DNA from 2 places in the Zoogloea sp. GW822-FHT05C07 genome. Region 2 is predicted to be linked to the other one. Evidence: predicted binding sites of a transcription regulator. Region 2 holds the regulator's gene; the other holds the start of a gene.
What was found. Region 2 encodes FliA, which starts transcription of late flagellar genes. Its sites were predicted from a motif close to CTAAAGTTNNNNNNNNNNNNGCCGNTA; they were not measured.
Positions count from the first base shown of each region.

Region 1: the regulator FliA is predicted to act here: its motif matches at 1,754-1,780, upstream of fliD (flagellar filament capping protein FliD).

Region 1 covers NZ_CM179510.1:3,238,624-3,246,065, forward strand. Annotated here, with positions in the region: gene fliS (flagellar export chaperone FliS) at 1-304, opposite strand, end outside; gene fliD (flagellar filament capping protein FliD) at 336-1,715, opposite strand; gene AC3QL2_RS15130 (flagellar protein FlaG) at 1,878-2,258, opposite strand; gene AC3QL2_RS15135 (flagellin N-terminal helical domain-containing protein) at 2,336-3,193, opposite strand; gene AC3QL2_RS15140 (glycosyltransferase) at 3,477-7,115, opposite strand; gene AC3QL2_RS15145 (hypothetical protein) at 7,254-7,442, shown strand, end outside.
Region 2 covers NZ_CM179510.1:1,252,190-1,259,631, forward strand. Annotated here, with positions in the region: gene flgM (flagellar biosynthesis anti-sigma factor FlgM) at 1-123, shown strand, start outside; gene AC3QL2_RS05930 (flagella synthesis protein FlgN) at 130-609, shown strand; gene motD (flagellar motor protein MotD) at 670-1,557, opposite strand; gene AC3QL2_RS05940 (flagellar motor protein) at 1,562-2,302, opposite strand; gene AC3QL2_RS05945 (RNA polymerase sigma factor FliA) at 2,323-3,096, opposite strand; gene AC3QL2_RS05950 (MinD/ParA family ATP-binding protein) at 3,211-3,996, opposite strand; gene flhF (flagellar biosynthesis GTPase FlhF) at 3,998-5,560, opposite strand; gene flhA (flagellar biosynthesis protein FlhA) at 5,718-7,442, opposite strand, start outside.

The DNA.
Region 1 (7,442 bases), 2.0 Mb from region 2:
AGAGAAGTCGTTGCATCATGTAGTCGTACAGCGCGCCAAGGCGTTCGGCGAGATCTCCGCCCGCTTCAAAATCGAGGCTGACCTTGAGGCCGTTGCCGATGATCTCGATCGCGTGGGAGATGGCTTTGCCCTTGGCCGGGATGTTATTGGATTCGAGCGCGGCCGTTGCAGTTCCGATCTGCAGAAGGGCGCCTTCGAACAGCATCAGGATCAGCTTGTGCGGGTCTGCGGTGGAGACCCCGGTTTCGAAGCCAACTTCGCTGTAGGCGGCTGCGGCACGACGGGCGGCGAGGCCGAACGACATCTTGTTCTCCGTTTGGATTGAGCTTTACGGCTTATTTGCTGATGAGCGACAGCTGTTGTGTCAGATATGTGCTCGTTGTGTTCATGCTACTCATCGTTGTATCGAGCGCGGTGAATTGGGCTCGGTAGGTGCTCTCGATGATCGTCAGCCGGCGATTCAACGCATCGATCTGGGTACCGATGCTCTTTAGACTGGCTGTGAGCCCGGTGTTCCGGCTGGCAATCACGCCGCTGGTACTCAGCAGGTTGGTCGTGACCGTGTTCAGTGCGCTGCCATAGGCACCGAGTGCTGTGGCAGTTGCCGAAAAGTTCGAACTGGCGGCCGTGTCGAATTTGGTGCTGTCGAATTTCAGGCTGCCGTCGGACTGGAAGGAAATGCCGAGGCTGCTCAGTGTCTGGTTGGCATTGTCCGCCAGGCTGCTGGGTACGCTGGTGAGCGCGGAGCGAACCTGCGCCTGGACGCTGCGGAGGGTCGAGTCCCCGTTGAGAACGGCGGCCGTCTGAGAGCTGGCATTGTAGGCACCCAGGCTCTTGATCGCAGAGTTCAGGGCGTTGTATGTCGAGACGAAGGTATCGACCTTGGATTTCAGGTCGGTGTTGTCCCGCGCGACCGTCAATGTCGTGCTGCCGGTCTTGGTCAGGTTCAGGGTGACGCCGTCGATGGCGTCGGTGATCGTATTGCCAGTGGTGGCGATCGACACCCCTTGAATGCTCACGACTGCGTCCTTGGCGGCCTTCTCGGTGAAGGCGCTGGCAGCGGCGATCGGCGTGCTGGCATTGGCCGGGTCGATGAAGGTGGCGGTTCCGCCGATGGTGACCGCGTTGGCCGTACCGCCGTTGGTGGCGGTGAACATCAGGTTCTGCTTGCCAGTGGTATCGGTGACGATCGTGGCGCTGACGCCCGCGTTGGCATTGTTGATGGCGTCGCGTACGGCGCTGAGCGTGTTCTGGCTGCTGTCGAGCGTGATCGTCGAGGTCGTGCCGCCCTTGGTGAGCGTCAGCGTGCGGGATGAGTCGGTGCCGAAGTCGAGCGCAGCGGCGCCCGCGGCATAAGTCGTGCCCAGCGTCAGCTGCTGGTTGGTCGCCAGTGAAGTGACATCGATCGAATACGTACCGGCAACGGCCGTATTGGTGGTCGTGGCAGTGGCAATGGTCGAATCGGCAAGAGTTGCCTTGTAGGCGGAAAAACTTACCGATGAGCTCTGGCCGACGGTGGGCGTGAGGGCCTTGGCGGCAGACTGGAAGGTCGACAGGGCGCTTTTCAGCGAGCCGAGTGCCGAAATCTTGGACTGATAACTGGACTGTTGCGTCTGAAGCAGCGTAAGTGGCTGTTTTTCAACCGACATCAGGCCCGTGATGATGGACTCGACATTCAGACCCGAGCCAATACCTGCTGATGAAAGGGTTGCCATAACGCGCCTCCGTGATGCCTGGTTCCTGCTGGCTTAGATTACGACCGACACGGCAGAAACTTGAACGTGTCGGTGTGCTTGCACTCTATCAGCATAAACCGTGCCACTTTATGAAGACTGTTTTGGATCGAATGAGATCCAGGGGGCTGGGTGTGGCAAGACTCAGACTTTCTGCTTGACGAGCAGGCCCTGCAGCTTGTCGAGCGCCTTGGCGATGGCCAGAACTTCCTCGGAAGGGATCTGGCGGATGACTTTCTTGGAGTCGGTGTCGACGACCTTGACGACGGTCTTGCCGGTGTCCTTGTCGATCGAGAACTGCAGGCTTTGGGCGGTCTGCTTGATGACGTCCTGGATCTGCGTGACTGCCTGGGCGAGCTGATCCGGAGTCAGCGACGTCTTTTCGGTTTCGTCAGCGCCTTTTACTGCCTGGGAGTCAACGCTCGGGGCGGTAGCATCGGCCTGACGGGACGCCTCCGTGCGGGAGGGTTGTATCGACGCTGCGTTGTAGTACGCGGCACCCGAACCGACGGGATGAATGCTCATGATGATCTCCCATTTGCGCAGACGGCGCCGCGCCTGTTAAGGCGCGGCGCCTGCCGCGGCGAGCTTTAGAGGCGGGGTTAGCGCAGGAGGGACAGCACGTTGTTGGGCATGCTGTTGGCCTGGGCAACCATGGCGGTACCTGCCTGTTGCAGGATCTGACCGCGGGTCATGTTGGCGGTTTCCTGGGCGAAGTCAGCGTCCATGATACGGCCGCGGGACGACTTTGAGTTTTCCGACGCAACCTGCAGGGTTTGCACGACCGACGCGAAACGGTTCTGCACGGCACCCCAGGTGGCGCGGGAGGTATTCAGGGAGTCCAGTGCCGCGTCGATGGCGGAAATTGCCGCCGTGGCAGCGGAGACGCCAGCACTGCCGGCGCCGGAGATGGACGCACCGCTCATGGCGCCGGCGGTGGTCGTGCCGAAGGATGCGGATGCCAGCGCACCGGCGGTCGTGACGCTGATCGTATCGGTCGTGGCCGTACCTGCGCCAACCTGGAACGAGAAGCTGGCGGTGAAGCTCAGAATGTTCTGGCCGTTGAACTGGGTGCCCGACACGACACGCGCAATTTCCTGGTTCAACTGCTGGAATTCACCGTCAAGGCTGGCCCGGTCGCCGCTGGTGTAGGTGCCGTTGGCTGCCTGCACGGCGAGTTCGCGCATGCGCTGAAGGTTGTCGGTGATGGCCTGCATGGCGCTGTCGGCGGTCTGCCCCATCGAGATGCCGTCGTTCGCGTTGCGGATTGCAACGTCGAAGCCCTTGGCCTGAGCGTTCATGCGGTCGGCAATTGCCAGGCCCGCCGCGTCATCCGCGGAGCTGTTGATCCGCAGGCCGGAGGACAGGCGCTGAACAGCCTTGGCCAGGCCAGCCTGAGAGCTGGACAGGTTGCGCTGGGCGTTCAGCGACATCGAGTTGGTGTTGATAGTGGCAGCCATTTTGGTTCTCCTTCATTCCGTTCAAGATAAGCGATTAGGCTTAACTTTGGTTCGCCTTGCCCGGTGTGTGTAAGGCAACCGCCGTTGAGTTCATTAACGGGATGGGGCGAAAAGACTTTAGAAAAATGTTGACTTTTTTCTGATTGTCGGCAGGTTTGATCTCTGCGCGGATTTCCACTTGGCTTTTGATAGCGGCGCGGAATCGCAAAGCTTTAGGGGCAAATGCAGAAAACCGCGCCGACCTTATGCAGGGCAGCATTATGCTCTCAGGCTGCATCTCCGATCAGGGGCCGTAGGCGGCGAACCAACTGGTGGTGTGGTTTTCGAGGATGAAGCCGTCGTGGACCCAGCGCTGAAGGGCCAGGCCCGCGTTCCGTAGCGCCTCGGGTTCGGCAAGCTGTTCGCGGATCGTGCGGATCCACAGGTCCGGATCGTTGCGCAGGCGGGTCACGGGGGCGTTCTGGTACGGGTAGATGTCGGTGCAGATCACCGGCCAGCCCATGGTGCCGTATTCGAGCAGCCGCAGATTGCTCTTGGCCTCGTTGAAGGCATGGATTTCGAGCGGCGCGATGGCGAGATCGAGGTCCAGGCGCGCCAGGGCCTTCGGGTATTCGCGGAAGTCCAGCTCGAAGCCGTGGGATTCGTGGACGAAGGGTTTGAGTGCCTCCGGGCACATGCCCATGAAGATCCAGTCGACTTCTTCGGCCAGTGCTTCCACGACGGGGTAGATGAGTTCGAGGTCGCCGTGGTGCTGCTGTGCGCCGGCCCAGCCTACACGGGGCTTGCGGCGCGGCAGGCGGGCTGGCGCCACGTCGCCCCATAGCGACCATTCGAGGCAGTTCGGCATGAGCCGGACGTCTTCGGCCATGTCCGCGCAGAGGTCGGCGAGGGGTTGGGTGCTGGCTACGACCCGGTCCATCAGCGCGAGATTCCTGCGAAGGCGCTGTCTGCCGTCCTTGTAGCCGGATTTGTACATAGGGTGTTTTTTGGGGAGTTCGGTCACCAGGTCGTCGATCGTCAGGATGCGCCGGACCTTGGGCAGGTGGCGGGCGTAGATTTCGATGGCGTCGCTCTGGCTGTCGTCGAGGGGTTGGTGCAGGATCAGCGAATCGGGCCTGGCGCGGGCGATCTCGACCGGCGACAGGATGCGCATGGAGAAGGCCTTGGGGTGTTCGCAGAACATGGTCTGCGCGAGACCGGCCAGGGCGATGGTGCGCAGCGGGGCGCGCAGGCGGTATTCGCCGGCGCCGCCTGGAACCGGGAGCGCAAGGATCCGCGGGCGGTCGTGGAAGTTCAGGTCCCAGTCGATCGGCGCTACGTGTTCGGGCTTGTAGGGCTCCAGCAGGCTCAGGTTGCGGTTGTAGGCCGGGTCGCAGGCGAGTCGGTCGATCCAGCGCTCCAGCAGGGTGTGGTTGGCCTCCTGGGAACTCAGCAGATCCTTGAGCTTGCCTTCGAGCTTGCGCTGGCGTGCGACGATGGAAACGCTGTTGTAGTGCACCAGCACCGAGTAAGGCGTCCACACGATCTTGTGGCCGAGGTCGCTGGTGCGCAGGCAGAAGTCGAGGGTGCCGTGGACGAGCGGGAAGCGCTCGGTGTCGAAGCCGCCGAGCTCGACGAGCACGCTGCGCCGGACCACGAAGGCCGAGCCGCCGACGGTGCTGAGGTTCTGGTCGCACAGGGCCCGGCCCATGTAGCCGGGGTCGGTCAGTTCGAGCTGGTTGTCCCAGGGATTTCCCATCGAGCCGTTCATGCCGAGCAGCCAGCCGCCCTGCTGGACACGTGCTGTTTCGGGGTAGGTCAGGCGGGGGGCCACGATCACCACTTCGGGGCGCTGGGCAATACCCATCAGGCGATCCAACCAGTCGTCCTGGACGACGTGGATGTCGTTGTCGAGAAACAGCACGTAGTCCCCGCGGGCGATCTGGCTGCCCGTGTTGGCGCTGGCGGACCAGCTGAACTCGCCGGGGCAGGCGACGACCGTGACGGCCTGGCCGTTGGGCAGCTGCCGTTCCGTCTTCAGGGTGGTGAGATAGTTCAGCGTATCGGGGTCGGTGCTGTCGTTGTCGACGACGATGATCTCGTAGTTGTCATAGTTGGTGCGTTCCTGCAGGCTTTCGAGCAGGGGGCGCAGGTATTCCGCGCGGTCGCGCGTCGGGATCACGATGCTGACCAGGGGGCATTCCGGCCAGTGGTATTCGACCCGGCGGGTGCCGAGCAGCGCGCCATCTAGGACCTTGGCGTCGAGCCCCTTCCGGGCCAGGTGGGCGACCACGGCGCTCTTTTCCGCCTCGGGCTCCATGCTGCGGCGGGAGTTGCGGGGCAGGTGGGCGAGGAGCTGGTCGATGTGGCCGATTGCCGTTTCGCCCGCGTGGTCGAGGATGCGCAGGCTCAGGTCGTAGTTCTCGGCGCCGGCGAGCGTGCCATAGCGGCCAGCTTCGAGGAAGGCGCTCTTTTCGGCGACGACGAAGCAGCCAAAGTAAGCCTGGGAGCGCAGCAGGTCCAGGTTGAAGTCCGGCTTGAACAGCGGCTGGGTGAAGCTGTCGTCGGGTTCGCGGGTGTCTTCGTCGCAGTAGATCAGCCGCCAGTCCGGGCGGACGTTGATGTAGTCGGCGATGACCTGGAGTGCATGCGGCTCGAAGCTGAGGCCGGGGTCGATGCGGGCCAGCCAGCTGCCCGGCGAGGCGGCGGCCATCTCGTCGATGACGTAGTCGATGTGGGCCGCGTCGCGCAGGGCCAGCCACTGCAGGTTGGGGATGTCGCTCAGCCCTTCGGGGGCTTCCATGGCGGTGACCACCGTGAGCAGCCATTCGGGGTAGAGCTGGGCGCCCAGGCTGTCCAGGGTGTCGGCGAGGAGGGATTCCTCGCCGGGGTGCAGGGCGGCCAGCAGGTGAATGCCCGGCCGTTTGGACCATTTGAGTACCATGCGCTCGGCGAGCAGCTGGGCGTCGATCTCCTGCAGGGTCTGGCGGGTACGCCAGGTGGCGTACCGTTTGTTGGCTTCGGTGAAGGCAGGGTCGTCGCCGAGGGTTTTGGGAACCTCGTGCACGGGCATCGCCTGGGTGAGCTGGATGAAGTGCTCCAGCTGCTCCCAGAAGCGGGCTTCCGTTGCAATGTAGTCGTCCCATGCTTCGCCGACGGAGGTGAGAGCCCGTTCGATCTCGTCGGGCGTGTCGTTCAGGGCGATGCCCTTCAGGCCGGCTTCCGATCCGCCAATCTTGCTGGTGTCCACCAGCGGAGAGGGCAGGATGATCGACGGGCAGCCGCACAGCACCGCCTCGGTATTGATTGCCGTCGATTCGAAGCAGTAGATGGCTTCGCTGCGGCGAAACAGGGCGGCCAGCTCCTCGTGGCTCTCCGGCCAGTCCGCGGTGATCAGCGTGGCCCTGTCGGCGAGTTCCGGGTAGAGCTTCAGTGCGGCGCGGTAGCGTCCGGGGTAGAGCAGGACGCCGCTGCGCGCCTGGTCGTGCGGATTGTCCAGGTTGTTGAAAACGCTGGTGTCGATCGGGGGGAGGAACAGGACGTTCTGCGGATCGGCATTCTTCGGCATGAAGATGCGCGAATAACCGAAGACCAGTTCGGTGTCCGCGAAGTCGGCATCTCCGCCGAGCAGGCCGGCCCGGTTGAGGACGTAGCGCACGACCGAGCCGGCCTTGCGGGGATTGCCGGGCACGACCTCCGGGTATACGACGATCGGCTCAAGTTTCAGTGCTTTGTGCCGTTCAATGGCCTCCTGCGTGAGGATAGGGGTGCGCAGGTGCGGATTGGTGACTGTTTCGTACAGGTAGGCCTCTTCGCCGCGGACGTTCAGCGCGTGGCACAGGAGATGAAGTACGCGTATGCCTGCCGAGGTGCGCCGATAGGCCGGCGCTTCAATGTAATAAGGGCGGCGCGGGGGCGAAAACAGGGTGTGCTCGGAAGGCATGTTCGTATTGGATCGTGCGGTAGGTCGGCAAATGGTAGGCGTGTGCAAGTCCGCACAGCGTAGCGTCAGCTTGGGCGTCCGTCCACGCCATGGGGACTTTGCAGTGCATTGCCGGCGGCGGCTTGAGTGGTGGTGAGAATGCTATACTTTGCCTTCAGCGAAAATCATGCGATTCATCTTGAGCGCAGCGCGTTCTGTCCTTCCGCACGTCGTTTCTCCGCACGTATTTCTCCGCGACGCAGAATGTCGGGCGGGGGCGTTGCAATTCCCGCGTTTCCTTTTCTGATTTCCTGTGTCGCGTCTCCCGTTTCATCCGAATTCATCCCG
Region 2 (7,442 bases):
AAGGTCGATGAGATCAAGCAGGCCATGAGCCAGGGTCACTTCAAGGTGGATACCGGCAAGGTCGCGGACGGGCTGATCGAAAGCGTTCGCCAGATGCTGGCCACCCAGACCGGGCGCGCCTGATAGAGCATGGCAACCGTCGATCAGACCTTCATTCATCGCCTTGCCGTGCTCATCGGCGAGGAGCGCAGCGGCCTGCAGAGCTTCATCGCACTGCTGCAGCAGGAGGAGGCCTTGCTGATCGCCGGCAAGATCGACACCCTGACGACGCTTGCCGAGGAAAAGACCTCGCTTTACCGCACGCTGCAGCGCCTGTCCGACGACAGGACCGTGATGTTCTCGCGAGCCGGCGCCCGGGTCAGCAACGAGAACATCCGGCTCGCCCTCGGCAGCATGCCGGAAGCGCTCGCCAGCTGGGACGAGGTGATCACCCTCGCCACCGAGGCCAGGGAACGCAATCGCGTCAATGGACAACTGATCCGCGAGCGCCTGCAGAACAACCAGCAGGCCCTGAGCACGCTGCTTGCCGCCGCCGAACATCCACAGATCTATGGCCAGGACGGTCAGTCGCGCCCCACCGGAGGCGGCCGCCACCTGGGATCGGCCTGATCTCGGCCTCGGCGTTCCACTCAGCAGCTCACCCAGTCCGTTCAGCCGGTTCAGAGCCTCTCAGCGTTTATCCTGACCCGAAGCCGCCGGCGCTGCCGCATCCCCTGCCGGCGCCCGCGCGGACGGCAAGGCCGGCTCATTCGACGGCAGGATGGAATCGGCCACGCCTGAAGCTCTGACAGGCTTGTTCGGCTCCGGCTCGGCGACCCGCGATTCGATCAGGATCGTGACGCGGCGGTTGCGGGCACGCCCGTCCGGCGTGGCATTGTCGGCGACCGGCCGTTGATCGCCGTAGCCCGCCGCCGTCAGGCGTGCAGGCTTGACGCCGTTCTCGATGAACAGGCGCACCACGCTGGAGGCCCGTACAGCAGACAACTCCCAGTTGGACGGAAACATCGCGGTCGCAATCGGCGTCACGTCGGTATGCCCTTCGACGGTGATCGGAAACTCCGCTCCGGCCAGCACCTGGGCCACCGCACGCAACGCCCTGACGGCCTCCGGCCCGAGCTGGGCGTACCCCGGCGCAAAGAGCACGCTTGCGTTGATCTCGACGGTGATCCCGAACGCCCCTTCGGTGACCCGCACCTGACCATCGGCCACCAGCGGGGCCAGCACCTTGCGGATCTCCTCGGCCATGTTGCGCACCCGCTCGGCCTTCGAACGACGCGCCTCGTCGGTCTCGCCGGCCGCATTCGGTGGCGTTGCCGTGCTCGGGCGGATTGGCGGGATCGGATTTGACGCGATCCGTGGGTTGTCGCTGTTGGCGATGTTGCGAAAGGCGTTCACCACCGAATCGGACATGATCCGGTACTTGCCCTCGTTGAGCGACGACAGGGAATACATCACCACGAAGAAAGCGAACAGCAGGGTGATGAAGTCGGCGTAGGAGACCAGCCAGCGCTCATGGCTCTCGTGCTCGTCTTCCCGCTTTCCACGCCGCCGCGCCATGCCCTTAGCCCACGTACCCGCTCAGACGGCGTTCGATAATGCGGGGATTGTCGCCATTTGCGATCCCGACAAGTCCGTCGAGCAGCATCTCCCGCATGGAGACCAGCGTGCCGATGACGGCCATGAGCTTCTTCGAGACCGGCAGGAAGATCAGGTTGGCCGAGCCCACGCCATAGATCGTCGCCACGAAGGCGACGGCGATCCCAGAACCGAGGCGCGACGGATCGGACAGATTCTCCATCACGTGGATCAGGCCCATCACCGCCCCCAGGATGCCGATCGTCGGCGCGTAGCCACCGGCCGCCTCCCAGATCTTCGCGCCCTGCCTCATCTGCGCCTCCCAGGTGTCGATATCCACCTCCAGCACATCCCGCAGGCGCTCCGGCTCGACCCCATCGACCAGCAATTGCAGGCCCTTCTGAATGAAGGGGTCCTCCAGCGCCGGAATCTGCGCCTCCAGGGACAGCAGGCCTTCCTTGCGAGCCACGTGGCTCCAGTCGACGATCTGCGCGATCAACTCGGCGTGGTTGAGCGCCGGCGGGACGAAGACCCAGCGGACCATTCGGACCCCGGTGCGGAAGACCTGCAAAGAACTCTGCAGCATGACCGCGCCAAGGGTGCCGCCGATGACGATCATGAAGGCCGTGGGCTGGATCAATGAACCTACATGCCCGCCCTCCAGCACCTGGCCGATGAGAATTGCCGCCAGGGCAAGGGTGATCCCGATAAGACTGATGCTGTCCATGCGCGCCCTCTGGCCGTGGTTCAGGATGCTGCCGGACGCCGGCCGCGGCCACGGCCTTCACCCTTGGCCTTCGCCATGCCCTGCGCCGCCCCGGAGATGCGCGCGCGCAGCCGCGCGATAGCCTGGCTGTGCAACTGGCACACCCGCGATTCGGATACGCCGAGAACTTCGCCGATCTCGCGCAGGTTCATGTCCTGCTCATAGTAGAGCCCCATCACGGTCTGCTCGCGCTCCGGCAGATCGTCAATGGCCTTCACCAGCACGTCCCGCATGTTGCCCTCGAGCAGCAGGGTCAGGGGATCATTCCCCTCCAGCGTGATGTGGCGCTCCAGATAGTCGTCCTCCCCGTCACCGGAGAAATCCTCGAAATACACCAGCTGGTAGCCGCGGGCTTCCTGCAGCATGTGCTGGTACTCGGCGAGGGGCAGCCCGAGGGAGTCGGCCAGTTCCGTTTCCGTGGGCGGCCGGCCGTTCTGCTGCTCGAGCTGGTGCACGGCGGCCTCGATGCGCCGCATGTCCCGCCGCAGGCTGCGCGGCAGCCAGTCGTTCTCGCGCAAGCCATCGAGCATGGCACCGCGCACGCGCTGCACCGCATAGGTTTCGAATTGCGCCCCCAGGCCTTCCTCATAGCGGTTGATCGCGTCGAGCAGGCCCAGCATGCCGTTCTGGATGATGTCCTCCACCTGAACGCTGGCCGGCAACTTGGCCATCAGGTGATAGGCAATGCGTTTGACCAGCGGTGCGTACTGGACAACGAGTTGCTCTTTATCGAGGGTGCCGGAGGCGGTGTACATCTGTCATCAGCTTTCTGATCTGGGTTTCCGGGGCCGTCCGCATGTTACGAGACCCCCACCGGCAACGCTACGCTTCTCAATGCCCTGTGCGACACAATCCACGAACGGGTCGATTCAACCGGCCATTCCGGCCTGGGTCGACCAGGCACGCAGGCGCCGGATGAAGGCGCCGGCACCGTCGGCAGGATGGCGCGCGCCGAGCGGCGTCGTCATTGCCTCGGCCAGCGGGTCGCGCTCCACCTCACCGCGCCACACCAGCGGCAGGCCGACATGGCGGTTACTGAAATCCTGCAGGCTGGCAAACAGGGCGGTTGCATCGGCCCGGTCGCGGGCCCCGCTGACGGCAATCTCCAGCGACCCCGCGCCGGCGGCGGCCAGCCCCTTGATCCATTGGCAGGCCCCCCGCGCGCCGACGCCGCTCGCCTCCACCACCAGCAGGCGGCGCCCCGCCGCGCGGGCGAAGGGCGTCAGGCGACGGGCATCACCGACCGTGTGGATTGCCAGCAGGTCGGCCCGGCGCTGCAGCTCGGTGATGCCGGCCTCCAGCCGCGCATGGTGGCTGGCGCCGAGGAGCGGAACCGCCTGCACGGTGGCCGCGGCCGGCACGATCCACAGGCCGTCGGTCACCTCACGCATCGTTTCGGTCACATCGTGCTGTCCCTGCAGGGCGCCGAGCAGATCGCCGCCTTCCGGAAAGCCGAAGGCGGCCAGCAGGGAGCCACGCTCGGGCGCGTGTTCGTCGATCGCCACCACGCGCCGCGCGCCATCGGTCAGCGCCAGCAAGGCCTGCACGGCCAGGTCACGGGGTGAGCGGCCCGAGGTGAACAAGGCCACCACGGCTGAAGGCGTACGGCGGAACAGGCGGCGCAGGCCGGCAGCCTGATCGGAAGCATGCAGCATCTTAGAGGCCTCCCCTCAGGCTGGCTCCGCGGCCCTTGGCGCTGGTCGCCAGCATCAGGCCGGCCTCCAGCGGATCGAGGCGGAACGGCGAGCTGGCCGGCAGCTCGCGGAGCGCCTGGCCGAGAAGCTTGTCGCGGTTCGGCAGGTGCAGGTCTTCCGGCACCCGCTGGCCGTTGGCGACGTAAAAGACTTCCACCTGGCGGCGGATCGCCACGTCGAGCACCGGCGCCAGGGACATGGCCTCATCCATCTTGGTGAGGATCACGCCGGCCAGATCGTCACCGGCATAGGCATTGACCACGTCGTCGAGGGTGTCGCCACGGCTGGTCGCATTGAGCAGCAGCAGGCGCGACACCTTGCCCGCGCCGGTCAGCATCGCGGCCTGCTCGGCCACCATCTTGTCGCGCTGGCTCATGCCCATCGTGTCGATCAGCACCATGTGCTTGTCGCGCAGGCCGGCCAGGGTCTCGCGCAGATCGGTCGCGTCGCGGACCACGAAGACCGGCACGCCGAGGATACGGCCGTAGATGCGTAGCTGTTCGTGGGCGCCGATCCGGTAGCCGTCGGTGGTGATCAGGGCCAGTTTGTCGGCGCCATGGCGCACGACGCAGCGGGCGGCCAGCTTGGCCGTGGTGGTGGTCTTGCCGACGCCGGTGGGGCCGACCAGCGCATACACGCCCCCCCGGTCGATGATGTCCACGTCGCTGGCCATGGAGCGGAAACGCTGGTCGAGGGAGGCCTGCAGCAGGCGGTGCGCCTCTTCCGGCGCCTCATCCTCCGGCACTTCCTCGGCCAGCTCGCGGGCCAGCATGGCCGAGAACCCAGCTTCCAGCAGATCCCCGATCAGACGCGTACGGCCCGGCGCGGTACGGGCCATCTCGCCCCACGCAAAGCCGGCAAGCTGGCGCTCCAGCATGCCGCGGATGGCGGCCAGTTCGTTGGCCATCTGGGAATTGGCGTTTTCGAGGGCACGGATGCGCGCCTCCTCCTCGATGCCTCCAGGACGCTGGCGCGCGGCAGCGTCCCGGGCCGGCGCGGCGGGCGACGGAACGGGCTCGCTGCGCAGCGGTGAGCGCGGTGCCGCAGCAGCTGCCATCGCCGGCTCCACCGGCGGGCGCCGGACCTGGGCCGAGGCGGCATTGAAGACTTCCCGATTCAACTCGACTCGCGGCGGCGTGAAGCTCTGCACCGCAGCAGGAGCGCGCTGCGGGGCCGCTACCGGCCGTGACATCGAAGCGGCGGGCGCAGCTGGGGGAACGGACGCAACAGCCGATTGCTGGCGATTGCTTCCCGCCCGCGACAGGCTGACGCGGAAATCGTCATCGAAGAAATCTTCCGGAGGCTTCGGAGCGACCGCCGGCGCAGCTGCAGCCTGGACAGCCGGAGCCTGGCTGCGGGCGCGCTGGGCCTGCATGCTGGCCACGTCGCCGGCCGGCAATGCGAGGATCTCGACGCCTCCATTGGCGGCCCGATTGGAAAGCACCACCGCATCCGGCCCAAGATCATCCTTCAACATGCGAAGGGCCTCGCGAGCGGTTTTGGCAAAGTAGCGCTTGACGTTCATGCTCCTGTCTCCGGGAACGAAGGCCTTCAGGGGCTGGGCGCGTGCACACGCCAGCTGGCACTTCGGTAGCTTCGATTGTCTCCGGACCCACGCCTATTGAAGGCGCAGAAAAGACAGGTTTTAAGGCGCTATTCCTACTGACACCGTCAGAACATGCTCACGAAGTCACGGCGATCATTGCCGATACGCGGATCAGGCGGGTCTCGGGAACCTCGGAATTGGCCACCACCTTGAGACTGGGCACGGCCCTCCGCAGGAAGCGGGACAGCAGCCAGCGCAGCGGTGCGGGCACCAGCAGGACCGCTGGCAGGCCGATATCCTCCATGCGCTGGGCGGCCGCTGCTGTTTCACGCAGCAGCGTGTCGGCCAGCCCCGGCTCGATCGCGCCGCCCTCCGGCCCACCACCGGCCATGGCCTGCATCAGCACGCGCTCGAGGCCGGGGTCGAGAGCCATGACCTGAACTTCCCCATTGCCCGGGAAAAGGCCCTGCACGATGGCGCGGCCAAGGGACTGACGGACGCGCGTGGTGAGCTCCAACGGATCCTGGATGCGCGGCGCGCACTCCGCCAGCACCTCGATGATGGTCCGCATGTCGCGGATATTGACACCCTCGTCGAGGAGGTTCTGCAGCACCCGCTGCACGGTCGACAGCGACAGCAGCTTGGGCACCAGATCCTCGACCAGCTTCGGCGTTTCCTTGGCAATGTGGTCGAGCAGCGCCTGGGTTTCGAGGCGGCCGAGCAGTTCGGAGGCGTGACTGAGGATGACGTGATTCAGGTGGGTGGCCACCACGGTACTGGCATCGACGACCGTGTAGCCGAGCGCATGGGCCTGCTCCCGCTGGCTCGTATCGATCCATACAGCAGGTAGGCCAAAAGCCGGGTCGGTGGTTTCCCGCCCGTTGAGGGGGCCAGCCACCCGCCCCGGATTGATCGCCATGAACTGCCCCGGGAAGGCGGCACCGGTGCCAACCTCAACGCCCTTCAGCACGATCCGGTATTCGTTGGGCTTGAGCTCCAGGTTGTCGCGGATGTGCACCGGCGCGGCAAGGAAGCCGATATCGCGGGCGAACTTCTTGCGAAGCCCACGGATACGCTTGAGCAGTTCCCCGTCCTGCCCCTTGTCCACCATCGGGATCAGCCGGTAGCCGACTTCCAGGCCCAGCACATCCACCGGCGACACGTCCGCCCAACTCGCCTCCTGGCTCTCGGCAGACACAATGGGTGCCGCAGCGGGCGCCTCTTCCTCGACGACTTCGGCCTTGCCCTTTCCGCCCCGCCAAGCCAGAAAGCCCAGCCCAGCGGCGAGCATCAGAAAAACCAGATTGGGCATACCCGGAATGAGGCCGAGAATGCCCAGGATCGCCGAAGTCATCACCAGCACCTGCGGATTGGTGAAGACCTGGCCGATCAGCTGCGAGCCCATGTCGCCGTCGTCACCGACACGAGACACCACCAGGCCCGCCGCCACCGAGATGATCAGCGCAGGCAGCTGAGCTACCAGGCCATCACCGATGGTCAGCAGCGTGTAGTTGTTGGCCGCCTGGGCAAGCTCCATGTTGTGCTGGAGCACACCGACGATCAGGCCGCCGACCACGTTGATGGCCATGATGAGGATGCCGGCCACCGCATCGCCGCGCACGAACTTCGACGCACCGTCCATCGCCCCGTAGAAGTCGGCTTCCTGGGCCGTCTCGGAACGGCGGCGCTTGGCCTCCTTCTCATCGATGAGACCAGCGTTGAGGTCGGCATCGATGGCCATCTGCTTGCCGGGCATCGCGTCCAGCGTGAAGCGCGCGCCCACTTCGGCAATCCGCCCGGCGCCCTTGGTGATCACCACGAAGTTGATCACCGTGAGGATGATGAATACCACCAGGCCGAC